DNA from 3 places in the Ruegeria sp. CH6 genome. Region 1 is predicted to be linked to each of the others. Evidence: riboswitches for the same ligand, from Rfam matches in the RefSeq annotation. Region 1 holds a riboswitch; each other region holds the start of a gene.
What was found. Region 1 has a riboswitch for cobalamin ahead of ACR0CW_RS10435 (aromatic ring-hydroxylating oxygenase subunit alpha). Riboswitches for the same ligand answer to the same signal wherever they lie in the genome.
Positions count from the first base shown of each region.

Region 2: another riboswitch for cobalamin. It lies ahead of ACR0CW_RS04525 (CbtB domain-containing protein); the one in region 1 lies ahead of ACR0CW_RS10435 (aromatic ring-hydroxylating oxygenase subunit alpha).
Region 3: another riboswitch for cobalamin. It lies ahead of ACR0CW_RS11980 (DUF1636 family protein); the one in region 1 lies ahead of ACR0CW_RS10435 (aromatic ring-hydroxylating oxygenase subunit alpha).

Region 1 is NZ_JBQFQS010000003.1:364,842-375,491, forward strand. It holds gene ACR0CW_RS10410 (PEP/pyruvate-binding domain-containing protein) at 1-432, shown strand, start outside; gene ACR0CW_RS10415 (BtaA family protein) at 422-1,522, shown strand; gene ACR0CW_RS10420 (hypothetical protein) at 1,519-2,847, shown strand; gene ACR0CW_RS10425 (hypothetical protein) at 2,847-3,692, shown strand; gene ACR0CW_RS10430 (AMP-binding protein) at 3,604-5,106, shown strand; cobalamin riboswitch at 5,425-5,628, shown strand; gene ACR0CW_RS10435 (aromatic ring-hydroxylating oxygenase subunit alpha) at 5,711-6,964, shown strand; gene ACR0CW_RS10440 (FAD-binding oxidoreductase) at 6,970-8,052, shown strand; gene ACR0CW_RS10445 (hypothetical protein) at 8,342-8,644, opposite strand; gene ACR0CW_RS10450 (autotransporter domain-containing protein) at 9,110-10,111, opposite strand; gene ACR0CW_RS10455 (hypothetical protein) at 10,425-10,650, opposite strand, start outside.
Region 2 is NZ_JBQFQS010000002.1:50,522-61,171, reverse strand. It holds gene ACR0CW_RS04575 (precorrin-8X methylmutase) at 1-431, shown strand, start outside; gene ACR0CW_RS04570 (precorrin-2 C(20)-methyltransferase) at 428-1,156, shown strand; gene cobJ (precorrin-3B C(17)-methyltransferase) at 1,153-1,905, shown strand; gene ACR0CW_RS04560 (cobalt-precorrin-6A reductase) at 1,878-2,627, opposite strand; gene cbiE (precorrin-6y C5,15-methyltransferase (decarboxylating) subunit CbiE) at 2,626-3,825, shown strand; gene ACR0CW_RS04550 (cobalamin biosynthesis protein) at 3,822-4,190, shown strand; gene cobM (precorrin-4 C(11)-methyltransferase) at 4,187-4,981, shown strand; gene ACR0CW_RS04540 (cobyrinic acid a,c-diamide synthase CobB) at 4,968-6,290, shown strand; gene cobA (uroporphyrinogen-III C-methyltransferase) at 6,287-7,015, shown strand; gene cobF (precorrin-6A synthase (deacetylating)) at 7,008-7,751, shown strand; cobalamin riboswitch at 7,795-8,001, shown strand; gene ACR0CW_RS04525 (CbtB domain-containing protein) at 8,038-8,208, shown strand; gene ACR0CW_RS04520 (CbtA family protein) at 8,213-8,911, shown strand; gene ACR0CW_RS04515 (hypothetical protein) at 8,976-9,470, shown strand; gene ACR0CW_RS04510 (DUF1636 family protein) at 9,467-9,811, opposite strand; gene ACR0CW_RS04505 (DUF302 domain-containing protein) at 9,964-10,428, shown strand; gene ACR0CW_RS04500 (thiamine pyrophosphate-binding protein) at 10,508-10,650, shown strand, end outside.
Region 3 is NZ_JBQFQS010000004.1:238,071-248,720, reverse strand. It holds gene ACR0CW_RS12020 (DUF4153 domain-containing protein) at 1-1,161, shown strand, start outside; gene ACR0CW_RS12015 (response regulator transcription factor) at 1,139-1,816, shown strand; gene ACR0CW_RS12010 (sensor histidine kinase) at 1,804-2,769, shown strand; gene ACR0CW_RS12005 (tyrosine-protein phosphatase) at 2,784-3,707, opposite strand; gene ACR0CW_RS12000 (LysR family transcriptional regulator) at 3,812-4,714, shown strand; gene ACR0CW_RS11995 (FecCD family ABC transporter permease) at 4,796-5,806, opposite strand; gene ACR0CW_RS11990 (ABC transporter substrate-binding protein) at 5,807-6,757, opposite strand; gene ACR0CW_RS11985 (ABC transporter ATP-binding protein) at 6,770-7,546, opposite strand; gene ACR0CW_RS11980 (DUF1636 family protein) at 7,543-7,899, opposite strand; cobalamin riboswitch at 8,141-8,347, opposite strand; gene ACR0CW_RS11975 (hypothetical protein) at 8,407-8,910, opposite strand; gene ACR0CW_RS11970 (hypothetical protein) at 8,907-9,128, opposite strand; gene ACR0CW_RS11965 (alkyl/aryl-sulfatase) at 9,343-10,650, opposite strand, start outside.

The DNA.
Region 1 (10,650 bases):
GATGCTGCAGCGTCCCTGCGTCCGGACCCGCCGGAACGTATCGAAATCCGAGGTCCCGCCATTTCTCCGATCTGGGCGGATACGGAAGAGTTCGATAGCGATCCGGAGCGTGTGAAAACTGGCACCGGTTGTTCAGCCGGGCAAGTAACTGAAAAAGCCCGTGTGATCCTTGACCCGCGGACTGAGGCGCTGCAACCCGGCGACATCCTTGTGGCGCGTCACACCGATCCGGGCTGGATTGCGGTGTTTTCGAACGCTTCGGCCATTGTTGTGGAACGGGGGTCGCTTTTGTCGCATTCCGCAATTGTGGCGCGCGAATTGGGCATCCCTTGTGTTGTTGGCCTGAAAGGGGCCACGCAATGGATCAAGGATGGTGAAACCCTGTCGGTCGACGGGGCAAGTGGCAAGGTGGAACGGTGCGATGGGGTATAGTGAAATCGAGAGCAAGGCAGATTTCGACCATATCCGATATGCTCAGTTGTGGGAGGATGCGGACGTTCTGACCGACGCGCTGGGCGATTGCGCGGGGGGCACGCTGGTGTCCATTTGTTCTGCAGGGGATAACGCGCTGGCTATGCTAACGCTGGACCCCGCGAAAGTTGTGGTTGTCGATCTTTCACCGGCGCAGATTGCCTGTCTAAAATTAAGGATCGGGGCTTTCCAGTCTTTGACACACCCCGAATTTCTGGAACTGACAGGATCGCGGCCCAGCAAGAGGCGAGCAGAGCTGCTGACGAGGGCTTTGAAGGCCACTGATCCTGAAACAAGCGTCTTCTGGGCCGGTCTTGCCCCTGATGTGGAGCGTTACGGGATAGGCGGGGTCGGCAAGTTCGAGCGGTACTTTCGTATTTTCCGCACACGGCTTTTGCCGTTTGTACATTCCAGACGTACGATTGATGAAGTCTTTGCACCCCGGTCGCCGGACGCGCGCGAGGTTTTCTTCGATACGCGCTTTAATACCTTCAGATGGCGGCTGTTACTGAATGTATTCTTTTCTCGCTTTGTGATGGGGCGCATGGGACGCGACAAGGCGTTCTTCGATCACGTTGAAGGCAGCCCTGCCCAGCATGTGGCGCGTCGCATTCGCCACGCAGGCGTTGATACTGATCCGTCGCAAAATCCCTATTTGCACTGGATTCTGAAGGGTACGCATGGCGACGCGCTGCCGATGGCCTGGCGGCCTGAGCATTATGATACCATCCGCGCTCGCCTCGATCGTCTCGATATCAGGCCCGGATCGTTAGAGGCCTTCGTTTCAACCGGTGAAAAAGCCAGCGGGTTCAACCTGTCTGACATTTTCGAATATATGTCGCCTGATGTGTTTGCGCAGGTCTACGGATCAATCCTGTCAGCTGCCGCGCCAAAGGCTCGTCTTGTTTATTGGAACATGATGGCACCGCGCCGTTTGCCCGCTTCATTTAGAGGCGAAGTTGAAACACAACGCGAGATTGAGGCTCGGCTAAAAGCACGGGACATGGCCTTTTTCTATTCAGACTTTGTCGTGGAAGAGGTGCTCGCGTGAGTGTCATGGTCCAGATCCTGCTGGCCTTGGCTTCTGTTCTGGCCCTGTTGGGATTGATGGCAGTTGTCCGACGGCTGGCGCAAAAGGTTGGCTTAAACGCAGAAGTACAACGTAAACTAATGCATGTCGGAACCGGGCTGTTCACGCTGGTTCTGCCGTGGATTTTCCCGGATCGCTGGCCGGTCTACATGCTGATCGGGGTAACGATACTTGTAATGTCGATCTTACGTTTGCCCCGGTTCTCACGCGGTCTGGGTGCAGCTTTGCACAGCGTCGAACGCACCTCATATGGTGATTTCCTGTTGGCGATTTCCGTTGGACTTTGTTTTTTGCTGGCCGGGGAAAACACTCTGTATTACGTGCTTCCGATCGCCGTTTTGACACTGGCGGATGCTGCGGCTGCGCTTGCCGGAACGACATATGGAACCAAGCGGTACGTGGTTGAAGATGGCGACAAGAGCCTGGAAGGGTCAGTAGTATTTTTTGTCGTTACGCTGTTGGTTTCCATCATCTGCTTTTTGTTTTTGTCGAAACTCCCGCCGTCCAACATCATGATGCTGTCCCTTATGGTTGCGGCCTTTGGCACATTGGTCGAGGCACAAAGCTGGCGGGGCTTTGACAATCTGTTCTTGCCGCTCGGCTTGTTGATTTTTCTGAAAGCCCATTACTTTAGCTCACTGGCAGAGCTGGCCGTGCTAACCATTTTGTTCTTTGCTGCTCTGGTCAGTTTCGGCGTGGTGGGAACAAAGCTGGGATTCACCAAACATACGACCCGTGTCTATGTTGTTGCGGTTTTTCTGCTGCTGGCAGCCGCAAAACTGCAGAACACAGTACTGCCTATCATGGTTCTTGCCGCACACGGTTGGGCGCGCACTGCTTCTCCTTGTGACAGTAAGTATCCCGATCTGGATATCGTAGCCGCCTTGGGGCTTTTGGGGTTCGGTTGGCTTGCGGTGGGAAATGCAACGGGATGGGATGCGATATCTTTTTTTGGAGTCAGTGCGATGGGGTTGGCCATGGGGCTCACTGCTGTGGCGCTGCGCACTATTCCTATTGCGATACCGCTGGTTGCCGCGGTCCTGTTTCTAATTCGTATCTGGGCGGTTTCCCTGAATTCTGATCAATCGAACTGGGCTGAACCCCTGACCGCGCTCTCGCTTGTATCACTCGCAATTATGGCGATTGTGCCCCTGGTTTTTCCGCAATTACTCCAAAAGAACCGTGTTTCGAGGCTCACGCTTTTGGCGGTTCTACCCCCGCTTGCCTACTACATTTGGTTCATAGCAGGATCTATTGGCGACGGATTTGTCACCGGAGTTGTATGATGACGAAAGAGAGCATTCAGACTGACGGTGCCAAACTGTCTGTTTATCTGCAGGGCCCCGATTGGGCTGGCGTCCCAGCTGCAACAATCGGCGACTTCTCGTGTGAGGCCCCAGAGGCCGGCTTGGAAGCTCTGCAAATGGCAATTGAACGTGTCCGGCATGCCGGGGTTGATCGGATCATTGGCCCGATGTCCGGAGATACTTGGCACAGCTACCGGTTTGTATCGTACAGTGACGGTTCAGCACCCTTTTTGATGGAGCCGACAAACAAATCACATGAGCCCGACGTGTTTAAGGCAGCGGGATTTACCACCATCAGTAAGTATTTCTCGGCACGTGTGCCATTGGCAAAAACGACCAAGTCTTCTCCTGCTGCAACCGACGCATTTAATGTCGAGCCCTGGGACGGAACCAACCCCGAAGAATTATTCCGGCAAGTGTATCATCTATCTGTTGAGGCTTTTTCCCGAAACGCCTTCTATAAGCCTATCTCTGAGCGTGATTTTCTTGCTATGTACATGCCTGTCGTTCCGATGTTGAAGCGCGAGCTTATCTTTTTTGCCCGGCGTCCGGACGGCTCATTGGCGGGCTTTCTGTTTGGCATTCCGAACTATGCAGAAGGCCCAAACCCGACAGCGGCAATCTTAAAGACCTATGCAAGCCTTGAACGTGGCGCAGGTCGCCATTTGGCCAGTCAATTCCATATGTCTGCCCTGAAGCTTGGCTATGAGTCCGCCATCCACGCGTTGATCCATGATGACAACCAATCCGCCAATCGCAGCGTTGTCGAAGGGGCAACGGTATTCCGGCGGTACAACCTGTTTGGGCTGCGTCTGGATGGCTAACCTGCTGGACCATTTTGCCATTGCGGTTGATCGACACCCGGACCGGACGGCCATTGTTGAGGGCGACGGTCGCGAGATCACCTTTAGTGCGGTGCAGATACGAGCACAGCAATTGGCCAGTAAGTGGAAGCGCAAGGGAGTTGGCCAAGGCGATTACGTTCTACTGGCGATGCCGGTCAACGCTGATCTTTACGCTAGCCTTGCGGCCTTATGGTCATTGGGCGCAACAGTGGTTTTGCCTGAACCGGCGATGGGACTCGCGGGGTTGCGTCACGCAGCGAGAACGACCCAACCCAAGGCCTTTTGCGCATCAGGTCACTTTGCTTTGCTGAAGTTCGTTGTGCCGGAACTGTTTAAGCTGCGTCTTTTACTACCAGGCAGTGCCCGCAGTGACCCCGGAGTCGCGGCTGTTCATGACAGTGACACGGCGCTCATTTCCTTCACTTCCGGCACCACAGGTCAAGCCAAGGCCATACCCCGCAGTCACGCGTTTCTGATGGCGCAACATGATGCCATTGCGCCGCTTCTACACAGTGATGCAGTCGAACGGGATCTGGTTGCGTTCCCGGTTTTCACCCTGATAAACCTTGCGGCCGGGCGTACGACTGTTCTGCCGAATTGGAAAATGAGCAATCTGGATCGACTATCTCCCGAGCAGTTAGCGGGCTGGATATCGAAGCAGCAAGTTACACGGCTTTTGATCCCACCGTCTTTGTGCGAAAAACTTGCGCAGTGTAAAGATACCGGCCAACTGCACACGGTTTTCACCGGCGGCGGCCCGGTGTTTCCTGACCTGGTTGAGAGGCTGCTCGCCAATACTGGTCTGGACGTGGTCTGCGTCTATGGGTCAACCGAAGCTGAACCGATTGCGCATCTTGATGTACGTGACATCTCCGAAGTTGACCAACGTGAAATGGCAGCAGGCAAGGGGCTTCTTGTCGGGTTTCCGGTTTCGCAAATCAAACTCCGAATTCGAAACGATGAAGTTCAGGTCGCGGGCGATCATGTAAATGATGGCTATCTTGATCCCTCGCACTCCAAGGAAAACAAAATCAAAGACGGCACCACGATATGGCATCGAACAGGCGACGCGGGTCACTTGGATGAACGGGGGCGTTTGTGGCTGCTGGGTAGACTGGGGAGCGATGTAAGAACCCCGACTGGTCGCACCTTTCCTTTCGCAATCGAAATTGCAGCCCGGCAATGGCCGGGCGTGACGAACAGTGCGCTTATGAACTTCGAAGAAAGCCCCGCTTTATGCATTGAAGGTGACGCGGGTCAGCTATCAAACTGGAGTAGTCTGGCGCAGGAACTGGGTATTGCCAAAGTGATCCACGTGAGAAAAATACCAATGGACAAACGCCACAATTCCAAAGTTGACCGAGTAAAACTTGCTCACTTGTTGGGTTGTTGATCCTCGGTAGTTTCCCTTCCGTGTTCCGACGGGAAACAGCAGTCGAGCACAGTTTTGTACCTGCCGGCTAGTCGGCAGAAAAGTCCAGCAACTTGCAATAACCAACTACCAGTAGATCTACCCGCCGCACTGAGAGAAAATCTAAAGCGCAGCTTGGGCTCATTAGAGGCATTTGTCGGAACTGATCGGTCTGGGCCAAACCATTTGAGGATTGGATGTAGGAGAACAATCGCACGTATTGATTTGCGTGCGAGGAATCCGATGTCTGTTTTGCGTCCGCGAATGTCGCAAGTATTTCAGCGGTTAAAAGCGACTGAAATAACTTGGTATTCGTGAGGTGCCGCTGTTTGATTCTCAGGCAGCGGAGAATTGGGAAGCCGGTGTAAGTCCGGCACTGCCCCCGCAACGGTAAGGAAGGTCAGGTTCGACAATCAACCACTGGGACGAGGATCCCGGGAAGGTGTCGCAACCGGGCGCAAGTCCCTTTCAAGTCCGGAAACCAGCCTCTCAGATATGTCAAACCGCGGGTGGCGGTGGGGGCACGAGTTTCGGACGTGATCCTCGCGCGCCTCCGGACGGTTCCTCCTTGTCATCTGCCCAAGCAATGCCGCGGGGCGCGGCAGGAGAGCCAGAAGTGAACAATATCCAAAGCCTGTTGGCGCGTCGAAACCTGGGTTATGCTCTGGAACAGGCGTTTTATACCGATCCCGAGATTTTTCAGACCGACCTTGAAACCATCCATTATCGCGACTGGCTGTTTGCCATCCCGGCGTGTGAATTGGTGAAATCGGGCGACTACGTTACGTACAATGTAGGTGCCTACCGAGTGATTATTGTGCGCGGCTCCGATGACCAGATACGGGCGTTTCACAACACGTGCCGTCATCGCGGTTCGATCATCTGCAAGGCTGCAAAAGGCAATGCGCCGAAGCTGGTTTGCCCGTATCATCAGTGGACCTACGAACTTGACGGCTCATTGCTATGGGCCCGTGACATGGGGTCGGACTTCGATCCCAAACAGCATGGATTGAAGACTGTCCATTGCCGCGAGCTTGCCGGGTTGGTCTATATATGTCTTGCGGATGACGCGCCAGATTTCGACACCTTCGCCAATACAGCGCGCCCGTATCTTGAGCCGCATGATCTGGGGAATGCCAAGGTCGCCTTTGAAAGCTCAATCATCGAGAACGGCAACTGGAAGCTGGTTTGGGAAAACAACCGCGAGTGCTATCACTGCGGCGGCAACCATCCTGCTCTGTGCCGGACTTTTCCCGACGATCCGGGCGTTACAGGGATCGAAGGCGGTGAGACCCCGGCCCACATGCAGACCCATTTCGACCGGTGTCAGGCTGCGGGTATGCCATCGCAGTTCTATCTGAGTGATGATGGTCAATACCGTCTGGCGCGTATGCCGCTGAAAGAAGGCGCTGAGAGCTATACGATGGACGGAAAGTCTGCCGTGCGCCGCTGGTTGGGCCGGTCGCCCTTTGCCGATGCGGGATCGCTTTTGAAGTTCCACTATCCGACCACGTGGAACCACTTCCTTGCCGATCACTCGCTTGTTTTCCGAGTCACTCCGATCAGCCCGACAGAGACTGAGGTCACTACCAAATGGTTGGTCAACAAGGACGCGGTTGAAGGCGTTGACTACGACGTGAAACGTCTGACCGAAGTCTGGGTCGCCACGAATGACGAAGACCGGCAGGTGGTCGAGGACAACCAGCAGGGTATCAACAGTCCGGCCTATGTACCTGGTCCATATTCACCCATTCAGGAATCCGGCGTGCTGCAGTTCGTGGATTGGTATTGCAACACGTTGTCGGCTCGCTTGGCGCCGGACACGATGGCGGCGGAGTAAGGCTGATGAAAGATCTGAACACGCTCTCTTCGGCCATCTGGCAGGATGGCGAAATGCTGGAATGCGTCTCTGTCGTGCCCGAGATGCCGAACACCGCCAGTTTTTCATTCCGTGCCCCGTCTGGGGCGCAGTTCGCCTATCATCCAGGTCAGTTCTTGACGCTCGAAATCCCAGCTCCGAGTCAACCCGGAGGGGTCGTTCATCGCACCTATACGATCTCATCATCGCCGTCGCGGCCACGGTCGATAACCATCACTGCCAAAGCGCAAGCCGACAGTATCGGCACGCGCTGGATGCTGGACAACCTTCAACCCGGTATGCGTCTCAAAGCCATTGGGCCTGGGGGGCTGTTTACCAACGCCCAAAGCCAGGCAGGAAAGTACCTGTTTATCTCGGCTGGCTCCGGCATCACCCCGATGATGTCGATGACCACCTGTATGTGGGATGAAGGTCGTGATCTGGATGTCGTTTTCATCAATTGCGCCAAACGACCGTCCGAGATCATCTTTCGGCAGCGGTTAGAGCAGATGGCCAGCCGTACTGATGGTTTGGATCTGAAATTCGTTGTTGAAGAGCCGGATCGCTACCGTCCGTGGACGGGATATCAGGGTCAGTTCAACCAGTTGATGCTGGGTCTGATGGCGCCTGATTACCTTGAGCGCGAGGTCTATTGTTGTGGCCCTGAGCCCTTCATGCAGGCGGTGCGGGACGCTCTGGCTGGTCTTGGCTTTGATATGGACAACTACCATCAGGAGAGCTTTGGCGCGCCGGTGGAAACTGAGGCGGATCTACCTGAGTTGGATGACGTTGTCCTCGACGATGACAGCAATGCCGAGATCCTGTTCGCGACCTCGGGTGTGACTGCCAAAGTAGCCGAAACCGATACGGTCCTCGCCGCCGCGCGCTCGGTTGGTTTGAACATTCCGTCGGGATGTACTTTCGGCGTGTGCGGAACTTGCAAGGTCAAGAAAACCTCTGGCGAAGTTCACATGGTTCACAATGGCGGAATCTCGGAAGACGACATCGAGGCGGGTTACATTCTGGCCTGCTGTTCGAACGCTATAGGCAAGGTTGAAGTCGAGGTTTGAGTGGATCGTGTCACGATCGAAACCGTGGTGAGCCTGGCACTTGCTGCGGTTTCGATGCGTTGCTTCGAGTCTGGACAGGCAACTCTTCAGGCAGTGTTCGAACGGCTTTGGGTGATCTCAATATCTATAAATCCAACAAAGGTGGGAGCCGGACAGTCCCTGTATGCCTGCCAAGATGATCGCGAAATGATCTCAGGTATTACCATCATCACCAAGTTATTCGAGTTTTGCGCGGATGCTTGTCGATGAAACGCAACTTCAAGCATCCGCCGGAAAGACTTCTGTGTGGTTATGACAAGGCATCAGTGCATGCATCAACGCAATCTTCATCAATCGAGTTTTCTGAGGTCGAACCGTAACCGCGGGCAGGTTTTTTGATGGTTTGGTGATATTTGGGTTTTGTATCACCTTGCGTGCGGGTTTGTGAAACTGCTGAGCGAACATCATGTGCATTGCTGCGTTGGCCGTGGTCACGCAACGGGCCAGCCATGCACATTCCAGCACTCAGAATAGCGGCGAACGCTGTGACGGATGTAATCAGTGTCTTTTTCATATCTTGGTCCCTTTCGGTTAAGCGTGTTTGGATCAGCACAATTTTCTCACACGGGTTCGATGATTGATCAGTGCCCAGGAATGTTCGGATACAAGTCGAATGAACAGCGATGGTCAGAGCCGAAAGCTTTGTTGGGTCCGCCGCGAGAACACATAAACACAGAACCGGGGACAGAAGCAGACATTTTGTCTGTTTGGTTGTTGTTGGCAGTTGTGCCAGCAACGTCAAATGTTTGCGAAACTGACGAACGAACATCCTGTGCAAGCCCGCGTTGACTGTGGTTGCGCAACGGGCCAGCCACGGACATTCCAGCACTCAGAATAATGGCGAATGCGGTGACGGATGTAATCAGAGTCTTTCTCATTTTCTTGGTCCCTTTTGATTGAGCGTGCTTGATACGCTGTGTGTGAAACCAATCTGGCAATCTGCGGCCCGGATTTATTGCGCTGTCACGTCAAGGTTTTGAGAAAAGACATCAAGCTGACGCCTGAACACCATTTCGCTTTAGAACTGGACCTCAAAGCCGATGTTCCAGCCGAAGCTGTAGTCATCCGAGCTGCTCCCCAATCCGCTACCACTGGTGATCTCAGCATAGAGCTGTGCGTGGTCCGACAGAGGAACATTGCTGCCTAAGGTCAGGGCCGCTGTGTCCTGACCGCGCTCGGTGAATACTGTATTTTGCCCAAATACCACCGAAGTCGTGTTGCCGAACGTATGGTAGAAATCAATTTGACCGTAGAGTATTGAGTTGTTTGCAATGGCACGTTCAGCGCGCAGTCCGACCCGGGCTGTTAACGTGTCGCCTTCCACCAGGGATCCGATCCGACCACTCTCGACCCGATCAGGGACATCGTCCATGTCGATATCGCTGTACGTGACCTGCACTTGCGGGATGAGCGTCCATTCGTTCTGCAGCTTGAAGGGCTTACCCACTTCAACAGATATCTCATACCCACTGCCGTCGGCATCCACGGCTGCCCCGCCGTTGGGACGTATCTCGCCGTCGAAATACCCATAGCGAAGCTGCCCTTCGACATAGAACTGACTATCCGCTACCCAAAGCGCGCTAAGGGTTGCATCGTAAGCGTCGGCCGAGATATCGGCGTTGGCAAAGTTGGATCCAACGTCCGATGACAGGCTACCGATGCCAAATTCCAGCCCGCCGAACACCTGTCCGCCTGCGACCTCACCCAAAGGCAAATTCGCACCATAACGCAGGCTGCCGCTGTTCGTCGTCATCTCTCCTGCACCGACATCATAGCTGTCACGTTCACCATTGGTCTCAACCCAGAACGTTGGTCCTGGGGTTGTCGACAACTCAGGCAGCGCCTGGCCGGCGGTGAGGACTTTGGAACCGTTGCTTTGCGTCGCAGTGCGGAACTGCTTGATGCTATTCTCTGATGGACGAATATCCTGTGCAAACCCGCTTAGGCTGTCGCGTGACGGACCGGCCATGGACATTCCGGCGCTCATGACAATGGCGAGTGTCATAGCGGATGTGATCATGACGTTTTTCATCTCTTAGTGCCTTTACGCTAAACCTGTTTGGTAGGCTGTGTGTGCAATCAATCTGGCAATCTGCGGCTCAGATTGATTGCGCTGGCACGTCAAGGCTTTGAGAAAAGGCATCAATCTAGCGCCCGCTCGCATTTTTAGCAGTGGGACGGTCGCTGTCGGATAGATGAGGTTACGCCCCCCTCGAACCAGAATAGGTTGACGTTGACAAGCGCAGCCGAGCCCCGGAGTGAAAGACCGGGGCCCGGAGTTATATAGCGACACGTCGCTTTTTTAGGGCAGATTTGCCTGGGTCAACACTCGGCTACCGGTAGTTCATCCAGATCAGCTGATCAGACAGGTCGGAACCCGTCGTCTTGCCAAAAATCCAAGTGTAATTGCCATTGTCCTCAACCGGAATGACTACAACATAAGGCAGTTCCGAGCTCCAGTTCGCGCCAGACGATGTGGATGATGTAAAGTCTTCATAGTACATATCTGCCTTCTTGTATTTGCTGTTTCTTTTTGCAGCGGTTTTGAGGGCTTCCCCC
Region 2 (10,650 bases), on a different contig from region 1:
TGGAAAACGGCGCGCCGATCCTGTGCGACGCCCGTATGGTCAGCGAAGGCGTGACACGGTTCCGACTGCCCGCTGACAACGAAGTTGTCTGCACTCTGCATGATGAACGTGTTCGTCCGCTGGCTGCTGAGATGAGCAACACCCGCTCGGCTGCGGCGCTGGAGCTTTGGCGTCCAAAACTGGAAGGTGCGCTGGTCGCGATCGGTAACGCGCCAACCGCGTTGTTCCATCTTCTGAACATGCTTGAAGACCCTGACTGCCCTCGCCCGGCGGCCATCATCGGTTGCCCGGTGGGATTTGTCGGCGCAGTAGAATCCAAAGACGCCCTGTGGGAAGCACAACCTGTTCCCTCGTGCATCGTCAAAGGCCGGTTGGGAGGCAGCGCCATCACTGTTGCAGCAGTCAACGCCATCGCGAGCCGCGCCGAATGAACGTGGGCAAGATATACGGCGTGGGTCTCGGCCCCGGCGATCCGGATCTGATGAGTGTCCGAGCCGATCGACTGTTGCGAAATGCCAAACATGTGGCGTTCTTCCGCAAACCGGGCCGCAGCGGTCAGGCACGCAATATCGTAAACGGGATGATCCCTGGCGATGCGATTGAATTTCCTATGGAATATCCGGTCACGACCGAGATCCCTTTGTCTGATCCTCGCTATAATGAACTGCTTGCCGAGTTTTACGAAGCGTGCACTGCGCACCTGAAAGCTCTGTCTGATCAGGGTGATGATGTCGTTGTTCTGTGCGAAGGCGACCCATTCTTCTACGGCTCGTTCATGCATCTTTATTCCCGTCTGCGCGAACAAGCTCCGGTCGAGGTTGTTCCTGCAATCACCGGCATGTCTGGTGCATGGACTGCAACCGGAGATCCAATCACCTGGGGAGATGATGTGCTGACCGTTCTGGTTGGCACGCTGCCCGAGGAAGAGCTGACCAGTCGTATGGCGCAGACAGACGCGCTGGTGGTGATGAAGATCGGCCGCAACATCGACAAGGTCAAACGCTCATTGCAGGCCTCTGGTTTGTACGACCGTGCCTGGATCGTTGAGTATGCCCAGATGCCAAATCAAAGGGTTTGCAAGCTTTCTGAGAATTGCGAAGGGCTCACGCCCTATTTCTCGATCATCATCGTACATGGGCAGGGACGACGGCCATGAGCGGGTGGGTCAAGATTGCAGGCCTTGGTCCGGGTGACGAGGCACTTGTGACGCCAGAGGTTTCTGCGGCTCTCGCCGACGCTACGGATGTGGTTGGTTATATTCCTTACGTTGCACGTGTGGCAGAACGCGAAGGACTAACCCTGCACGCAAGCGACAACCGGGTCGAGATTGACCGGTCTCAGCACGCTTTGCAAATGGCTGAGGAAGGTAAGCGCGTCGTTGTGGTCTCATCGGGGGATCCGGGTGTTTTTGCGATGGCAGCGGCGGTATTCGAAGCGCTGGAGAATGGTCCGAACGAATGGCGCAACATCCAAGTTGATGTCCTTCCCGGCATCACCGCGATGCTCGCGGCCTCAGCCCGGGCCGGCGCTCCGATGGGCCATGATTTCTGCGCGATCAATCTGAGTGACAACCTCAAGCCGTGGTCACTGATCGAAAAGCGTCTGCGCCTTGCAGCGCAGGCCGATTTCTCGATGGCATTCTACAACCCGCGCTCGAAGTCCCGCCCAGAGGGCTTTGTAAAAACACTGGAAATCCTGCGTGAAGAATGCGAGCCGGAGCGGCTGATCCTGTTTGCGCGCGCCGTCTCTCGCGCCGATGAGGCAATCCGAATATCGACATTGGCCGACGCAACACCTGACATGGCTGACATGCAGACCGTTGTGATTGTCGGTTCCTCCCGCACCCGTGTCATCGAAAGAGATGGCACCCCGATCGTCTACACCCCGAGGTTCACCCCGGAATGAGACAACCAGTCCAGAACCTGAGCGACACTCGACAATTCCGTCCTCTGCGGCAAGGCGGGACGGTCGATCATAAGCACCGGCACGCCCAGCGCTCGCGCGGCTTCCAGCTTGGCGCGCGCACCGGTGCCGCCTGCGTTCTTGGACACAACCAGCTCAGTTCCGTGACGCTTCATCAGCGCAAGGTCATCGTCCAGCGAAAACGGTCCACGCGACACCACAACCTCGCAATTCGGCAGCGGCAATTCATTCGGTTCATCAACCAACCGCAGCAGGTAATGATGCTGAGGTTGGGCGGCAAAGCCCTCAAGGTGCATGCGACCAACAGCCAAAAACACGCGCTTGGCAGCTCCGTTCAGTGCAGCGACTGCAGCATCAACACTGGCAACGCGCTGCCATTGGTCCCCCTCCTGCTCAACCCAGGCTGCACGCGTCAGGGCGGCCAGGCTCACACCAGCGTCACTGCAGGCCCTATAGGCGTTGTGGCTCATCTGGGCTGCAAAGGGATGCGTCGCGTCAACGACATGGCTGATCCCATGATCACGTATATAGCGCACCAACCCCTCGGCACCGCCAAATCCACCAACGCGAACCGGCAGGGGTTGCGGACGCGGATTGTCTACCCTGCCCGCATAAGAATAGGTTGCTGTGATACCTTTTTCAGCCACCGCCTTGGACAACGCATTGGCCTCGGTGGTGCCACCAAGGATCAGGAGGTGGGACATGACTGATACTCCGTGGCTGACCGTTCTGGGGTTGGGTGAAGATGGACTGGATGGCCTGTCGCCCGCAAGCCGTCAAGTGCTAGAACGCGCCGAAGTCATCATGGGCCCACCCCGGCATCTATCATTGATCCCTGAATCAAATGCTGAGCGCATCGAATGGCCGGTTCCGTTTTCTGACGGCCTGCCATTACTGAGCAAACAGAAAGGGCGCAGAACGGTCGTTCTGGCATCGGGTGATCCGTTCTGGTTTGGTGCGGGCTCAGTCATTGCGCGCCATTTCGAGCCGGGTGAATGGACGGCACTTCCTGGTCAATCGACCTTTTCACTGGCCGCCGCGCGGCTTGGCTGGCCTCTGGAAGGCACGCTAACATTTGGATTGCATGCCGCCCCTCTGACTCGTTTGCGACCCCATCTGGCCCCCGGTCTGCGTGCGATTATTTTGCTTCGCAACGGGGCTGCTGTTGCCGAGCTTGCAACATATCTGAACGAAACCGGATTTGCCGATACTTCGCTTCACGTAATGGAAGCGCTTGGCGGGCCACGCGAACGCTCTCAGAGTATTTCGTTGACCGAAGCACTGCTCGGATCGTTTGAACATCCCGTCTGCGTTGGCCTTGAAGTTGCAGGCACCGGCCGTGCCTTCCCCAAGGCTTCAGGAAAGCCGGATGAAATCTTTGAAACCGACGGTCAGATCACCAAACGTCCAATACGCGCCCTGACCCTTTCGGCTTTGGCTCCACAGCGAGGCGAGCATCTTTGGGATATCGGGGGCGGTACCGGATCAATCAGCATCGAATGGCTGATGTGCGACCCTACCCTGACCGCAACTTCGATTGAACCGCGCGAAGACCGCGCCGAACGCATTCGCAGAAATGCCGATACGTTGGGTCAGGATCGTCTCAACGTCGTGCATGGTACTGCACCGGACGGACTGTCAGGGCTGCCGCTGCCCAATGTCGTTTTCATCGGCGGCGGTCTCAGCGAAGAGCTGCTGGTTTGGTTGCAGTCCAACCTCTCTATAGGCACACGGCTGGTCGCCAATGCGGTTACACTGGAAAGCGAAGCTTTGCTGGCCAAGTGGCACGACAAGCTTGGCGGTGAATTGCTGCGCATCGAACTGGCGCAGGCGTCAGCGCTTGGCCTCCGGCGTGGTTGGAAATCAGCCTACCCGGTTGTGCAGTGGAGCATGACGTTATGATCGTCGCAGGACTTGGGTTTTCCTCAAACGCCACCGCAGAGAGCCTGCAGACGGCATTCAATCTCGCTACTGCCGATCATGCTGTGGAAGCTCTCGCAACAGTCGCGGACAAAGAGGGGCACGAAGCACTGACTGCCTTTGCAGAATCGTCCGCCCTGCCCCTGCATTTCATAGCTGCTGCCGAACTGGCGGGTCAGCGTACTCTCACCTGCTCGAACCGCAGTCGTGCCACCTATGGCACTGGCAGCGTGGCCGAAGCATCCGCTCTCGCCGCAGCCGGACCCGGTGCGCGGCTACTCTCACCCAGACAGATTTCGGACGATCGCCTTGCGACATGCGCGATCGCTATCGGAGGACAGATATGACCGTTTATTTCATCGGCGCCGGACCAGGTGCCGCCGACCTGCTGACCCTGCGCGGACGCGATATCATCGCATCCTGCCCAGTATGCCTTTATGCGGGCTCATTGGTGCCAGAGGAAATTCTGGGCCATTGCCCAGAAGGTGCAAAGATCGTGAACACCGCGCCAATGGATCTGGATCAGATCGTAGCCGAAATCAAAGCAGCTCACGAAGACGGACAGGACGTGGCGAGGTTGCATTCAGGCGACCTATCGGTCTGGTCGGCCATGGGTGAACAGATCCGTCGGCTCAAGGCCGAAGGCATTCCGGTTAGCGTAACGCCAGGCGTGCCATCTTTTGCCGCCGCTGCCGCAGCACTTGGAACCGAGCTGACCCTTCCCGGGCTTGCTCAATCTGTCGTCCTGACCCGCACTCCTGGGCGTGCTTCGTCGATGCCCGAGGGCGAAACGCTAGAGAACTTTGCCCGCACTGGCGCAACATTGGCCATTCACCTGTCGATCGGCAATCTGGACAAGGTGATTTCAGATTTGGTGCCTGCCTATGGCGCTGACTGTCCGGTGGCTGTTGTCTATCGCGCCAGTTGGCCGGATGAGCAGATTATCCGCGCCACCCTAGCGACCCTGAAAGATGCGCTGGACGAGAGCATCTCTCGCACAGCATTGATCATGGTAGGTCCAGCACTGGCCGGTGAAGGTTTTGACGAAAGCTGCTTGTATTCCAAAACCTATGACCGACGCTATCGTCCTCAGAGCGCGGAAAGCCCGTGGTCGAGCTGGAGCCATGGTGATGACTAATCCTCCCGGAATTCTGATTTCGGCACCATCCTCGGGCACCGGAAAAACCACAGTGATGCTGGGTCTTTTGCGCGCTCTGGCCGAAGATGGACTGACGGTTCAACCGTTCAAAAGCGGCCCGGATTACATCGATCCCGCTTTTCACAGGGCGGCGGCTGGCCGGGACTCGTTCAACCTGGATAGCTGGGCGATGGGTGAGCCTTTGCTTAACGCGATCTCGGCGCAGTCAGAGGGCGCAGATATTGTCGTGGCCGAAGGTTCCATGGGACTGTTTGATGGGGTCGCCAAGCCCGGAGAACTGGGCCACGGATCCAGCGCCGAAACAGCCCTGCGGATGGGATGGCCCGTGGTTTTGGTGCTGGACGTAGGCGGACAGGCGCAATCGGCTGCCGCTACGGCGCTAGGATTTCGGATGTACAATCCGGATCTGCCCTTCGCCGGGGTGATCCTAAACCGTTGCGCGAGCCCGCGGCATGAACGCCTGACACGTCTGGGTATGGAGCGTGCGGGTCTGCCGGTGTTGGGTGTGTTGCCGCGTCGGGGTGATCTGACTTTGCCAGAGCGGCACCTTGGATTGATACAAGCGGTCGAGCACCCTGATCTGGAAAGCGCGATTGCCGGATACGCGGCCTTTCTGCGTGAACATGTGGATCTTGATGCGATCAAGGAGGCTGCCTCCTCAGGCCCCAATGGGCCATCGTCGACCGCGCTGCCGCGCCCCCCAGCCCAAAGGATTGCGCTGGCCAGGGACGAAGCATTTTCCTTTACCTATCCGCACCTTCTCAAAGGTTGGCGCGCAGCGGGTGCTGAAATCCTGCCATTCTCGCCGTTGGCCAATGAAGCGCCTGCCGACGATGCAGATCTTGTCTGGCTTCCAGGAGGTTATCCTGAGTTGCATGCCGGCACTCTGGCAGTCGCTGACACTTTCCAGACTGGTCTACGCAAGCACGCGGAAACCCGTCCAGTGCATGGTGAATGCGGTGGATACATGGCTTTGGGCGACGTGCTGATCGACAAGGAAGGTACGCCACACAAAATGGCGGGATTGCTCGGTCTTGTGACCTCTTATGAGAAGCGCAAGTTCAACCTCGGCTATCGCAAAGCCGAGTTGTTGGCAAAGATGCCCGGTTTCTCGGTTGGTACAGCGCTTCGCGGGCACGAGTTCCATTATTCGTCTATTGTCGAACAGCCCGATGCTCCTCTTGCGCGAGTCTTTGACGCAGAAGGTGCGGAAGGACCACAGACAGGATCAGTTCGGGGCAACGTCACCGGCACATTCTTTCATCTGATCGCAGAGGCCTCAGCATGAGCGGTTTCGTTTCGTTCATTGGCTCAGGCCCCGGAGATCCGGAACTACTGACGCTCAAGGCCGTTGACCGGATGCAAAAGGCCGATGCGGTTTTGTTCGACGATCTCAGTAGCGGACCTATTCTTACCCACGCCCGCGAGGACGCAGATTTGGTGGGTGTAGGAAAGCGTGCTGGTCGCCCCTCACCCAAGCAGGATCATGTGAGCCGTCTGCTGGTCGACTATGCACAAACCGGTGCCCATGTCGTTCGCCTGAAATCAGGTGACGGAGGTATGTTCGGTCGGCTTGAAGAAGAACTGGTCGCGCTGAAGGCAGCGGGGATCGAGTATGAAATCATCCCCGGAATTCCATCTGCCGTCGCCGCCGCGGCAGCCGCAGGCATTCCGCTGACCCGCCGCCTGACAGCTCGCCGTGTACAATTTGTCACCGGCCACGATGTCAGCGGCAAACTGCCCGAAGATTTGAACCTGCCGGCGTTGGCGGATTCGGGGGCGACCACAGTTGTTTTCATGGGCAAACGCACTTTCCCGCTACTTGTTGAGGCGCTGCAAGCACATGGTCTGCCTTTGGACACGCCCGCGCTGATGGCAGAATCTGTCTCGACACCCGATCAGTCGCTGCACCGCTCGACCATCGGAGCGTTGTCGGAACGGCTGCAGTCTGAAATCGGAACAGCCCCGGCACTGATACTCTATGGACCGCTGGCGGAGTTCGATAATGTATGAACTGAGCCTGATAGGGATCGGTACAGGCAATCCGGATCACGTGACATTTCAGGGTGCCGAGGCTATTCGTGCAGCTGATCTGATCCTGATCCCGCGCAAGGGTGAGAACAAGGCAGATCTTGCCGGCGTACGTGAGAAGATCATTTCTCAAGTCACTGAAGCGGCTCCGCAAATCGCCTATTTCGACATCCCCACGCGTAGGGCCGATGATGGCTATCTACGTGGGGTGGATGAATGGCATGATGCAATAGCACTGCGCTGGCAGGAAGCGATCGCATCCCATCCTGATGCACAATACGTGGCCCTACTAATCTGGGGCGATCCCTCACTTTATGACAGCTCGCTGCGAATCGCTGCGCGTCTCTCACCGCAACCGATCAAACGGGTGATTCCCGGTATCACCGCCCTGCAGGCCCTGACCGCAGCACATGGGATTCCGATCAACGATATCGGCGCACCTTATGTCGTTACAACCGGTCGCCGTATCCGGGACGAGGGTTGGCCTGAGGCTGCTTCAACCGTCGCAGTGATGCTGGACGGCGAATGTTCGTTCCAGAGCCTTGATATGGCAAATTATGACATCTGGTGGGGCGCTTACGTCGGTATGGAAGAAGAAATCCTGATCAACGGAACCTTGTTTGAAGTTTGTGATGAGGTTCTCTCAACTCGTGCACAGGCAAGGGCTGATCATGGCTGGATCATGGACATCTACGTTCTGAAAAAGCGCGTGATTTGACCGAAAACGTCGCAAATGGCGATTGCGCAAACCTGCGCATCGCGGCTAAATGATCGGGTCTGGTCCTGCCGGAGAAATCCGGATGCTAAGAGGGAATGTGGTGCGACTTCGTCTGAGGTCAAAGCCAAAGCCGCCCCCGCGACTGTAAGCGGTGAGCCCCTGTTCAACCAGCCACTCCCGATTTCGGGGGGAAGGCGAACAGAGGCACCGACCCGCGAGCCAGGAGACCTGCCAGGCGAACATAGAAACACCAGCCGTCGGGTGCGACGGCACTGGAGGACAAGAAATGACGACACAAACTCAAACAGCATCTGCTGCAAAGACAGGCTTTCTGCCGGTAATGTTCGCAGTGGTTCTGGGCCTGGGAATCATCACCCTGACCGGACATGTTCAGGCATCTGGCTTGCATGACGCTGCACACGACGTGCGCCACGCAACCGGTTTCCCCTGCCACTAAGCAGATGTTCAGTCGCATTCTGACCAGCGCGTTGTTCGCTGGTGCTGCAGCGGGGCTGATTGCCGCCTTGCTGCAGCTTGTATTTGTGCAACCCGTTCTGTTGCACGCCGAGCTCTATGAGTCCGGTGAACTGGTGCATTTCGGTGGAGAAGCAGTCACGGCCCATCCCGAGCTACCGGGCATGTTCTCTGAGCTGACACGCGACGCGCTGAGCGTCATCTTCACCATGCTCACCTATACCGGTTACGCACTGGTTCTGGTTGCCCTTATGTCTGTGGCCGAAGGTCAGGGTCACAAGATCGATGGTCGCACAGGTGTTCTGTGGGGTCTGGCGGGCTTTATCGCGGTTCACTTTGCACCCGGCTTTAGCCTGGCACCCGAAGTTCCTGGCGTTGCTGCTGCAGATGTTTACGCACGGCAAGTCTGGTGGTTCGCCACCGTCGCGGCTGCGGCGGTTGCCATGTGGCTGATTGCGTTTGGTGGCAACATCATCAGCTACGTGATTGCGGCAGCGCTGCTCGTTGCTCCACATCTGATCGGCGCACCCGAACCGGATGTCTTCACCGGACCGGTCCCAACCGAAATCGGCGCTCTGTTTGCCGCACGTGCCTTTGGCATCGGCCTTGTCGCATGGGTTCTGGTTGGCGCATTTGCCGGCTACTTCTGGCAAAGCGAAGGCAAACGCGCCGAAGCAGCAGCCTGATACCCCAACATGTCATCCCGCCGGGCTCTGCCCGGCGGGTTCTTTTTTGGCTCAAGGAATAGAAATGGCTCGCTCACTTGCCCTCTTTGCAATTGGTCTGGTCTTTGGCGGCGGCGCTGGTTTCGTTCTCGCCGCGGCCAATGGCGTCACATTTGACGGCCACGACCATGCGGACCCCAATCAGCATGGCGGTTCTCATGCCGAAGCCATGGCGCATGATCATTCGACCGCCATCAACCTGCCTGCCGGTCAGGATGCGCCCGGTCTGGAAATTACGGTAACGCAGGACCCAATGGCCGGATGGAACCTGCATGTCATGCCTCGGAACTTTCGGTTTGCGCCCGAAAACGCCTCTGCTGCGGACAATCCCGGTGAAGGTCACGCACATGTCTACGTGAATAGCACGAAACTCGCCCGCCTTTATGGCAATTGGATGCACATCTCCGATCTGCCCAAGGGCGAGGTTGAGATTAAGGTATCGCTGAATGCCAACAGCCACAGCCCGCTGATGGTCGAAGATGTGCCGGTCAGTGCTTCGGTAACTGTACAGGTGGACTAAAGCGCCGGAATACGCGCCCGCAAACACAAGCGAAGCCGCCCGCATGGTCGGGCGTCTTCGATCCAGCCAGCGGGGCTGTCCAGATACGCTCGACAAGTCGCAGCAATATCATCCGCATCTGCAACGATATCGATCCCCGAAAAAACATATGACGCCATGCCTTCGCCCTGCAGGGCGATCGACGTGGGTTCGCTACATCCACTGAAACAGGCGTGTTCTGCGATTTCGATCTCCGCCGCAAGGTCGATACCGGTCAATGCCGCTTGTACGGCTTGCCGTTCGGCATCACGATCGCGCGTGCCGGAACAACTGGTGCAAATTAATAGCCGGGTCTGCGCCAAATACGTTTCACCTTAATCTTGAGTTCCGCTGTTTCTGAAGCTTTCAGCGCTGTGACACAAGCCCGTGGTCGCGATGAGCGCACGAGAATGTGAGTGCACCGGAAAGTGATATCTGGCATCAATCTCACACTCAAACCCTTGGAGGTTGCTTGATGAAATCGCTATGGTCTGTGCTTTGTCTGTTGGCTCTGCCCGCATGGGCTGAGTTTACGGAACCACTTTCTGGCTGGGCTGTCTATCTGACCGACAAGAGTTATCAGGAGCTCGTAGACGATACAAAGAGCGCAGTGAAAGAAAACGGTCTCATCGTGGTAACGCAGGCCGGACCGACCAAAGCGGCCGCTGCCCGCGGGATTACGATCCTCGGAAATCGCGTGATTGGCGTTTTCAACAATGACTATGCAGTTCGCGTTCTCGAGACTTCGACAGCGGCTATGATCGAAGCCCCGATCCGGTTCTATGTAACCGAGAATGAAGATGGCACAGCCACCCTGTCCTACAAAACGCCCAGCTTTGTATTTGCCCCATATGTCTATGAGGGTGGTGAGCCTTTGGCCGACATTGCCGAAGAATTGGACGATAAGTTTCAGGCCATTGCTGAAAGCGCAGTCAAATAGTCACACTGACGTGATGCGCCTTGCGTCCCGGGGCGTCCTCCGCAATCTGCTGCGTAACACGAATTTCGGAGCATGACTGATGCAGGACCTGTCCCCCCGCGCTGCTGATCTTTTGGCCCAAAGGCTGTATGAGGCCGGTTGCCGCCACGCATTTGGTATGCCCGGCGGTGAGGTTCTGACACTGGTCGATGCGCTCGAACAGGCTGGAATCACCTTCCATCT
Region 3 (10,650 bases), on a different contig from region 1:
GCCTTGTCCATCGCTTTTCTGATTGGCGGATCGACAGTGGCGCTGTGCTGGGCTGTTTTGGGCAGCAGGCATGATCTGGGCGCTGCCGTCCGCCGGTTTCTGGGTCTGTGGCCTATTCTGGCTATCTGGCAATTGATCGGTGCGCTTCGCAATGGTCAGGCATTGCCTGACAAAGACAGAATTGGTCTGCAGTTTCTGCGGGCCTGGGCCTTTCCGATTGGGGGCGCTCTGGTTCTGGCGAGCCTGATGGTCTCGGCGAATCCCGTTCTGTTTGAATGGGTGGATGGTCTTTGGAGTTTTGATATCCGGTTTGAGCGGGTGCTGTTCTGGATTGGCACTGCGATAATGATCTGGCCTGTCCTGGCGGTTGCATCCCAGCCGGGAATACTGTCACCGAAGTCCGGGCCCGCCAAACAGCGAAAACTGCCGGCGATTGGGCTGAACGCGCAATCCGTGGCGAATGCATTGATCCTCTTCAATCTGATGCTGGCGGTTCAGACCGTAATGGATGCCTTTTTCCTGTGGGGTAATGTCGAATTGCCCGACGGTATGAGCCATGCCGAATATGCCCATCGCGGGGCATACCCCCTGTTGGTTACTGCCTTGCTCGCTGGCGCATTTGCATTGGCCGCGCGGCCTTATCTGACCGAGCGCAAGGGGTTAACCGGTTGGATGATGCTTTGGCTTGGGCAAAACGTTTTGTTGGTGATTTCGTCGATCCTGCGTCTGTCGATCTATGTGCAGGAATACGGTCTGACCTATCTGCGCATCCATGCGGCGATCTGGATGGGACTTGTTGCGGCGGGGCTTTGCCTGACTGCATGGCAAATCCTCAGAGGGCGGTCAAACAGATGGTTGCTGCTGCGATCTGCTGCCCTTGGACTTGTGGTCCTTTATGCGTGTTCATTTGTGAATTTTGCCGCTGTCATCGCCCGTGAAAACCTACGGCACACCGAACGATACGATGAGTACTATGTTTGCCAGCTGGGTCCGATGGCCTCGGCCGAGATTGCGGCCTCTCCGCGCCCGACGGGTTGCGCAATTTACCCCCCACATATTGACAACTGGCGCGAATGGGGGTTTCGCGTGGATCGGGTGAGCCGTAGTCTGAACGCTGAATTGGGATCGGAGACTGGCTATGAAAATCCTCGTCGTGGATGACGACCCGCGCCTGCGCGAGCTGGTTTCCATCACATTGGAGCGCGCCGGATACCAGGTCGTTACTGCGCGCGACGGGCAGATGGCCCTGACCCATGCCATGCGGGAGGCGCCTGATCTGGTTGTTCTGGATGTTGGCCTGCCCGAGTTGGATGGGCTGGAGGTCTGTCGAAGGCTGCGTGCGCGGTCGGACATACCGATCCTGTTTCTGACCGCACGCGATGATGAGATTGATCGGGTGCTGGGACTTGAACTCGGTGCGGATGATTATGTCACCAAGCCCTTCAGCCCGCGTGAGTTGGTGGCGCGAATCAAGGCCATTTTAAAGCGCAGTACAGTCCGTGGTGCTGCAACGGTTCTGCGCTATGGACCACTTGAATTGGACCCGACTGGGCATTCGGCAAAGGTGGAGGGCGAAGCACTGACGCTGACCGCGACTGAATTGTCGATCCTGCGGCGCTTGATGCAAACGCCCGAGGCAATTGTTTCGCGGCCGCAACTGATCGACGCCATTTATGGTTCAGGCAGCCCTGTCTCGGACCGTACGCTCGACAGTCACCTGCGAAATTTGCGGCGCAAGCTGGGGGATCAGGGCTGGGCAAGTGCGATTGAAACCGTGCACGGCATCGGGTTGCGGATGGGCCAATGGCAAGGCTAAGGCGTAAATGGCGCCCATCACTTGGTTTGGTTCTGGGTGGAGGATTGGCCGGAACATTGGCCTTGTCTTTGCTTGGCCTAATTGCCCTGCGTTATCTTGGCCCCGAGATTGGGTTTCGCAACGCTGCAATTCTGCTTGCCGTGTTGATTGGTCTGGCCACCGCATTTCTGGGATATTTGCTAGTACGTCTGTTGTTGAGGCCGATAACTGCACTGGCTGAGTATTCATCCGCTGTTCACAAGGGCGAATCTGCCTCGCCACCGGGTCATTACGGAACACAGGAGCTATCTCGCCTTGCAGGATCGGTTCTGGATATGGCGGCTACGCTGCAGAGGCGCGAGGCGTCGATCCGCAACTTCGCCGACCATGTGACGCATGAACTGAAAACGCCGGTTACAGCCGTGCGCGCCGCGGCAGAATTGCTGCAGGACGCAGAAGGGTTGGATGATCAGGATCGCGTCGTTTTGAATCAGATCATCGGTGCCAATGATCAGATGCAGACCCAACTGCGCGCTTTAAATCAGGTCGCCGCGTCTCGTGTGCCCGAGCATCACGGCCAAACAACACTTGCGGAGCTGGAGGCGACACTGCGCGATGAGTTTCCTGAAATTGAGCTGTCCATCGATGGTGCTGAGGTGCCGCAGCCCCTGGCTATTTCGGGCATGAAAGTGGTGTTTGGGCAGCTATTGGACAATGCGCGCCGCCATGGGGCAGGGCGGGTCAGCCTGACCTCGACCCCGGGGCGAGTGGTCGTGCAGGATGACGGCCCCGGCATTTCCGAAGGGAACCGGGACCGTATCTTTGCGCCATTCTTCACCACTGCGCGTGAACAGGGTGGCACAGGAATGGGTCTGAACATTACCTCAAATTTGCTGGCCGCACACGGTGCCCGGATCGATCTGGTTTCGTCCGATTATGGCGCCCGGTTTGAAATCCTGTTTCCGCAGGCCTGAAGCACGCTTTTTGATCAGTTCTGGATTAGCAAGTTCTGCCGGATCATCTGAACCTCAGCGTCACTGATTCCCAGAACATCACGACGATAGGCTTCGAATGAACCGTGTTTGTCGGTGATGGTCTGCAGCGATGCATGGATCTGCTCGGGATGGGCCCCAAATGCGGGTTGGAGCGATTGCGGACCTTTGCCAACCAACTGTTCCAATTCGTCGAAAGTATAGAGATTTGTGGTCAGGTAATCGCGCATCACATCCTGCTCGGAATAGCCCAGCGTCAGCAGAGTGACCGCCGCCAGATATCCGGTCCGGTCTTTGCCTCCGGCACAGTGAAAAAGCAGTGGGAAGTTCTGATCATCGGTCAGCAGATGCAGGAAACGTGAGACCTGCGGATCGAACTTGGTCGCAAAATCACGGTAGCGATCGATCCGTACCTGCGGCAGGTCTACGTTATGATCATCCAGTAATTGATCAATTTCGTCGAACTTGCCATCGAACCACAAGGGACGGATCTGCGTTGCAACTTCGACCGGCATGATCTTGGCTATGTCAGCGGGATCAGAGCCGATTGGCAGATTGACATCAAAACTGACCGTATCAAGCCGCGTGTTAGGGTGGGTTTCCAGCTCTTCATGCGAACGCAGGTCGACTATGGTTTCAATACCAATGGCGGTCAGTTCTGATACTGCGCTCTCGGACAACTCATCCAGTTGATCCGAACGAAATAGCAGATTTGGTTTGATCCCGTTGTCGGGTGTGGTCAGCTGCCGAAAATTCCCAAGCCCTTCAACGGGATGTGTCACGGGAATGGTCTCGCACTCGGCCGGAACATCAATATCCAGCGAAGTCTGACATGCCGGCGATTGTGCAGCAGCCATGTGCCCGGGGGTAAGCAGGCTCAGTGTTCCTGCACCCATGACCAGAAGAGGGAGCGTTCTCATTTGTGTTGTCCTCACAGCAAAGCCGATTCTTTCCGCGCCCTTTAACCAGACTGATATGTGATATAGAAAGTTAAACTCTATCGTAATTTCTGATGGAGTTTTCAATGTCTGATATCGATCAGCTTCGTGCGTTTGTTGCTGCTGCCGACTGTGGCTCATTCTCTGCCGCAGCACGTAATCTGGGCAAGGCTCAGTCCGTTATCAGCACGACGATCTCAAATCTCGAAATTGACCTGAATCTGCCGCTCTTTGATCGAGAAGGCTATCGGCCGGTTTTGACCGAGCAGGGCATCTCGGTGCTGCGACATGCCAGAACAGTGCTGGAAAGCGTTGACGCCTTGCGTGGTCAGGCAGAAGCGCTGAACGGTGCGATGGAGCCTAGTTTTTCACTTTATGTCGAGGATGGGTTGCTGGTCGAACGGGTCAGAAGCTTAATTGGGGAACTGTCCGAGACCTTTCCCGTGATCGAGTTGAGCATCGAACAGCAACCAAGGGACATGATCCTGAATGCGTTCGAGAGTGGCGAGGCCAATGGCGCATTTGTAACTCAGGCACTGGAAGGGGAACGACATTATCAAAGCCGCGGCATCGGGTTTCAAAGGATTGTTCCGGTTTGTCGTGCTGATCACCCTCTGGCAGCTAAGAAACGTGTCAGCCGAAGTGATTTGGCCTGTTACCGGCAGATCGTGGAAGGGTGGCCATCGTCAAGCAAACGACACTTCAGCCCGGATGTCTGGGTGTCCGTAAATCCGGATATTCGCAAGCAGTTGGTGAGCGATGGTCTCGGCTGGGCCGAGCTCCCGGTTACTACGGTCGAGCGTGATGTGTTGGATGGCGAACTAAAGGTGATTGACTATGCGTTTGCGCAGAATGCGATCCTGAAAACCGTTGATTTTCTGACCTCAAATCCTTCGGTGGATGGTCCTGTCATGAGATGGGCAATTGAACAGATCAGCAGTTGGGATCAGCGCGCCTGGATAGGTGATCATCAGGTTGGCAGAAGATAGCTGAGACCCCCCGACTCAGCAAGCGGTCTGCAAGAGAACACCCGCTGGTCACCAATCATCCCATGTGACCGGTTCAACCGGTCAGCCACGCCTTCCCGATCTGAACAGGTAAATGAACACAAAGAGCGACCCGATCGATGTTGTCACGATACCCACGGGCAGTTCCTGTGGTGCCAGCAGAAGTCTGGACAGAATGTCTGAGAGGGTCAGCAGCACGGCTCCTACAAGCGCCGCCGTTATCAACAGGTTCTTGTGAAGTGGCCCGGCAATACCGCGTGCAATGTGCGGGACCATAAGGCCGACGAACCCGATCACGCCCGCCACAGATACAAACGCTGCCGTCGCCAAAGCTGCTGCAAAGAACAGTCTGTATCGCAGTCCTTTGACAGGTATGCCCAGAGTCGAAGCGGTGAAGTCTCCGGTCAGCAGCGCATCCAGCCATCGGCTGCGGTAGAGTGCATAGGCTAGGATCAGGCCAAGCCCTGCAAGGACAAGAGGGAAGGTTTCCCACCGCGCCAATCCAAGCCCGCCCAGCATCCAGAAAATCACGGAATGGGCTGCTCGGTTGTCGCCGGCAAAGATCAGATAGTTGGTAATTGCCGAGAACAGGAATGAGACCGAAAGCCCGGCAAGGATCAGTTTTTCCGGTGCACTTGTGCGTAAGCTCTGCACCAAAGCCAGAACAACCCCGGATGCGATGAGACCACCGCAAAAGGCTGCAAGCGGCAAGGTCCAGATGCCCAGAACATCGCCGGTAACGGTGATAACCAGAACTGCACCTGCGGCAGCGCCAGAGGACAGGCCGAACAGGAACGGGTCGGCAAGATCGTTTCGGGTGGTGGTCTGAAGCACGACCCCGACAACACCAAGGCCCGCGCCGATGACAGCAGCAAAAAGAGCGCGTGGTAAACGCAGGTCGAACACGATCCGATGCAGCGGGGACATGTCGCCTTCGCTGATGCCAGTGCCAAGCGAAATGGCGGTCAGGACGTCCGCAACAGGGATCGGCGTGGTGCCATAGATTGTCGACACCAGCAAAAGGGCGACCAGAACGGCCGCCCCCAGCAGTGTTGTCCGGCCCAACGGGCCCATTCAGTTGATCTCGGCGTGCATTTCGCGCGCCATTTTCTCGATCGCTTCGATGTTTGCCGGTCCAGGTGTCAGCTCTTCGTAGCGCAGACCGATCCAGCGTTCATTCTTGACTGCGTCGGTCTGGGACATCACGGGGTGCTCCTGCAGGAATTTGAAGGTATCCGCAGCGCCGTTGCCGGTCTGGTAGTCCAGCAGAACCAGGAATTCAGGGTTCGTGGCGGCGACGGCCTCCCACGAGGTGCGGCCCCAGCTGGTGTCCAGATCATGGGTTACGTTTTCGCCACCAGCGGCAGTGATCATCGCGTCAGGGATTGCGAACTTGCCCGCGGTAAAAGGCGCATCAGCCGGACCATCCAGCAGGAAGACGCGGGGTTTCGCCAGATCTGCGGTTTTGGCTTCGATGGCAGACAGCTGGCCTTTCCAGCCATCGACCAGTGCTTCGGCCTTGTCCTCAACATGCATGACTTTGCCCAGACGCAGAACGTCATCGAACAACAGGTCCATGCTGGCTTCAGGCCGGTCCTTGTTCAGATGCACGCAGCTTTCGGTCAGGACCATGGTCTTGATACCAAAGGGGGCCAGCGTGTCCGGAGTGACTTCGCCGCCGGGCTTCATGCCATAGTACCACCCGGCAAAGAAAAGATCGGGTTCTACTGCTACCAGATTTTCGACAGTGGGGTATTTCGGCGCCAGTTCGGGGATGTCACCGCGCAGCGTATCGAATTCCGGGCTGGTCTTGTACCATCCAGTGATGCCAGTCAGGCCGACGATCTTGTCCTGCAGGCCAAGCGCAAAGGCCATGTCGGTCATGTTCATGTCGTGCACGACCAGCCGTTCGGGCGTTGAGTCAAAAACAAGCGGTTCGCCGCAATTGTCTACGGTGACCTCATGTGCGGCCGCACTGGTGGCGAGGCCGGTGATCAGCGCCACGGGCCAGAGTTTCAGGTTCATGGAAAGCTCCTGTCAGTTTGTAAGCTTGGTTTTTCGGATGTCGAGTGCGGGGATCACCCGGTCTTCGTGTTGAAAACACAGGTATTCGACGCCAAAGGTTTCGCGCACGCGCTGTGGCGTCAGGATGTTGCTGACTGGTCCAAAACCCGTCAGTCGGGTGGATTTCATCAACGCAACATGGGTGGCGAACTCAGGGATCATGACCAGATCGTGGACGATCATGACCACGGTGATACCAAGATCGGCGACCAGCGAGAGCATGCGCCCCTTGGCATCGGGATCCAGATGGTTGGTGGGTTCGTCCAGAAACAGCAGCGACGGGTTTTGGGCCAAAGCGCGCGCAATATGAGCGCGCTGACGCTCGCCTCCTGATAGGGTCGACATCTGCTTGCCTGCCAGATGATGCAGCTCGGTCAGGTCAAATATCCTGTCCAATGCCTGTTTATGTTCATCTGCAGATCGGTCGCCTTTGATGGGAATCTGCCCCAAGGCTACGTAATCTCTCAGTCGTAACCGTCCATCGGGCAGTTCCTGCTGGCTTACAACAGCGATGGTCCGGGCGCGGTCCTGAGGCGATAGCGATCGCAGGCTTTGACCGCGTATCAGTACATCCCCAAGCGCGATGGTTTCGACACCACATAGCAGGTTCAGCAGGGTGGTTTTGCCCGCGCCGTTCGGGCCTGCGATGGCCAGTACTGATCCCTCGTCCAGATCAAAGGACACACCCTGCAGCAGCACATCACCGTTCAATGCATAGTACTCGAGATTTTCGGCAACCAGAAATGTCATGCCTGACCTCCAGACAAGATGCGCGGCATGCGCGACAAGGTTTTGGTGTAAAGGGCAGGGGGTCTGTCCGTGGCATTGGTCCAGCCGTCGGCGCTGTCCTGATATTGCCAGGCAAACGCGGCCAGCGCTTCAATGTCCTGCGCTGAACTAATGCGACCGAACAGGTATTGCGCTTTGTCCGCAGCCTGAAAGCCAACGGTCGTAGGATGTGAACAGCCAGCCATGCAGGAAACCCCTCGGATTGCGAAGCAGGACGGAAGCTTGTCCGCAATCGCCGTTCGAAGCGCATCGGCACTGTCCGAGCCCTGACAGGTCTCGCAAATCAACAGGAAATGATCAGAGTTTTCAGGCATTACGCGCTCCACTTACTGACAATCCGGGTGATAAGCAATGTAATAACGTAACAAGTAATTTATTACAGCTCGGATTTGCGATGCTGTGCCACTGCCGGTTTTGAAAATACAAAGCGAAGAGTTTATTTGCTTCCGGCATGGTCCGCTCCACTTGTTGCCAAGTGCGGACAGAAGGTGCCGTATATGTACACACGCAGATTACGCGCCATCAAAGCCTCCTTCCAGGACGCCCCGCCCCGGGTTGGTTAAACATCTGATGGCAGGTCTCCTGACTTGCGGGTCGATGCTTGGCCAACCTTCCCGGCCTTTGGGCCAGTGGTCTTTTGGCTTCGCTCTCCGCCTACAGTTGCGGGGGCAGTCACGGCATTGGTACGCAGAACGCACCGCACCGTATTCCCATTTTCATCCCTCGGACAAACCGCCGGGAACCATCTCGTGTCAGCTAGTCTGGTGTCGATAGCGTTGTCAAGCGCCAGCTGAAGGCTTGGTCAACGCAGGGATAGGTTTTTACTTCACGACCCGAAGCATCGGCCGGCGGGTGGTGTCGCCGCGTCGGTCGCTACCGGTCGGAAAGCGATTGGCAAGCGTCAGACCAGCCTGAATCAGATGGGGATCCGGATAGCCGCCTGTAACAAGGTTGACGGCATCGCGCGCTTCGGGCGTGTTGTCGCGCCGCATGTGATGCAGCATCTTCATCAGCGCAAGCTCATCGCATGTCAGTGACCCACGCTGTTCAAGGCAAAGCGGGTCGTTGAAGGCCAGCCCCGCCGGGCGGCAATGCAATGTGACCTTGACGATTTTATAGATCAGATGCGCGATGTTCAGGCCCTGATCAACGCCCCAGCGTTCGATGGCCGTGGAATAGGCGTGTTGCCACGATTGCGTATCGGGATCGGCAAAACTGAGGATGAAGTGTCGCATAACAGGCAACAGTCCCAGCTCAAAATCATCGAAGTCTGGTCTGCCCGCAGCTGGTCTGTCGCCGTTTGATCCATAGACTGAAAAGCTCATGCGCGCTTCCTTTCAGAATTTGGGGAATGCGCCGACAGGCTGAGCACGTTTTCCGGCAGCTCATCTGCGGTCAGTTCTGTTTGTGGGCGGGGTGCGGTGGCATGTGCAGGGAACCGCAGGTCGGCTTCGATGGCCTCGCGGAGTTTCGGTTTCAATGCACATCCATGTCGGCTGGCAACAGCATCCATGGCCAGCAGGTCAGCAAGCGATTTTGTCATTATCTGGTTGTCTCTTGGTCAGCGTCGGGCAGGGCGGTGACCGGGCGTGAATCCAGAGAATCTGACTAGGTCGGTGCTTAACTGACAAAAATAGTCGGAAAAAGCAATAAGGAAAAGACGGACCGGTTGCGACGGCCCGTCTTCCGGCGGGAAAACCCGCCTTCCAAGGCGAAAGCCAACCCTGCGAACCTGGGTCAGCTAACTGATGGGGTTATCAGCCGCCGTTGGAATTCGCGAGCGCAGGCTGGGCAAAGTCATTCGCTTCAGGGGTCAGATCCTGCGCGCCGGTGCCCGGCATCAGTTCGAAGCCAAGATCGAACTGATCGAGTGTCGAAGCCAGTTGTGCCACGATCTCGGTATCGCCTTCAGATTTGGCGGTGCCATCTGCCAGCATGTCGGTCAGCTTACGTTCGCCGGTCATGACCTTTTCTAGATCAGCGCGGTTCAGACTGATCGACAGGTCGGCGTTTTCCGCAGTCTGGTCAACGATATGGGTCAGGGTGGCGTTGCTCATTTCAACCACAATGTTTTCATCGCGATCCGGAATCGACAGGTTGATGGTGAACTCCATGTCGGCCGCTTTTTCGCTGTTGACGCGGATGCCGAGAAAATCCAGCCACATGGTGGTCTGCATCGCCTTGATCGTGTCCGGACCGGTGGTCTCGATGGTGGCGCCCTGCGGGATACCGTTGCGCAGTTCATAGGCCGCGCCCAGGAATGAGTTGCGAACCGACGGGCTTTCCTTTTGGTACCCGATCTGCTCGAACGCGTCGGCAAGCAGGTCTTTGGCAGCCTGGTTCTGCGGTTCGGCATAAACCAGTTTGTTGAGGATCTCGGTCGCCTCCAAATACTTGCCGGCATCGACCAGTTCTTGCCCTTTCGCCATGATCGGTTCGGCCCCGCCCATCATCTCGACAAACAACGGAGCGCTGTCTTCGGGCGAAAGCGGTGTCAGCGTGGTCGGGTTAGCATCCCAATACCCCAGGTATCGGTTGATAACCGCACGGCTGTTATGCTCGACGGAACCGTGATAGCTGCGCGCCGCCCATTGCTGCTGCAGGCTTTCCGGTACCTCATAGACATTGTGCACCTCATTGATGGTGACACCCTTGTTGGCGAGGTTCAGAACGCCGTTGTTGAGGTTGGCATAGGTATCGCGCTGCGCCCGCATCACTTCCTGAATGCGGTCATTGCCGAACCGTGGCCAGGAGTGAGAAGCAAACATCACCTCTGCCTCCTGGCCGAACTCGTACAACGCATCGTTGATGTGCTTAGACCAGCTCAGCGCATCGCGGACCAGTGCACCGCGCAGGGTGTAGATATTGTGGATCGTGCCGGTGATGTTTTCCGCCGCCCAGAAGGCCTTGAGGTCTGGGAAATAGGTGTTCATCTCGGCAGGGGCTTCGGTGCCGGGCGTGTTCTGGAAGATCATACGGACACCATCAATGGTGATCTCTTCATAATCGTCCGAGACATAGCGGGTTGGCTCGATCAGGCCGGTGGTCCCGGCCGAGATGTTCTT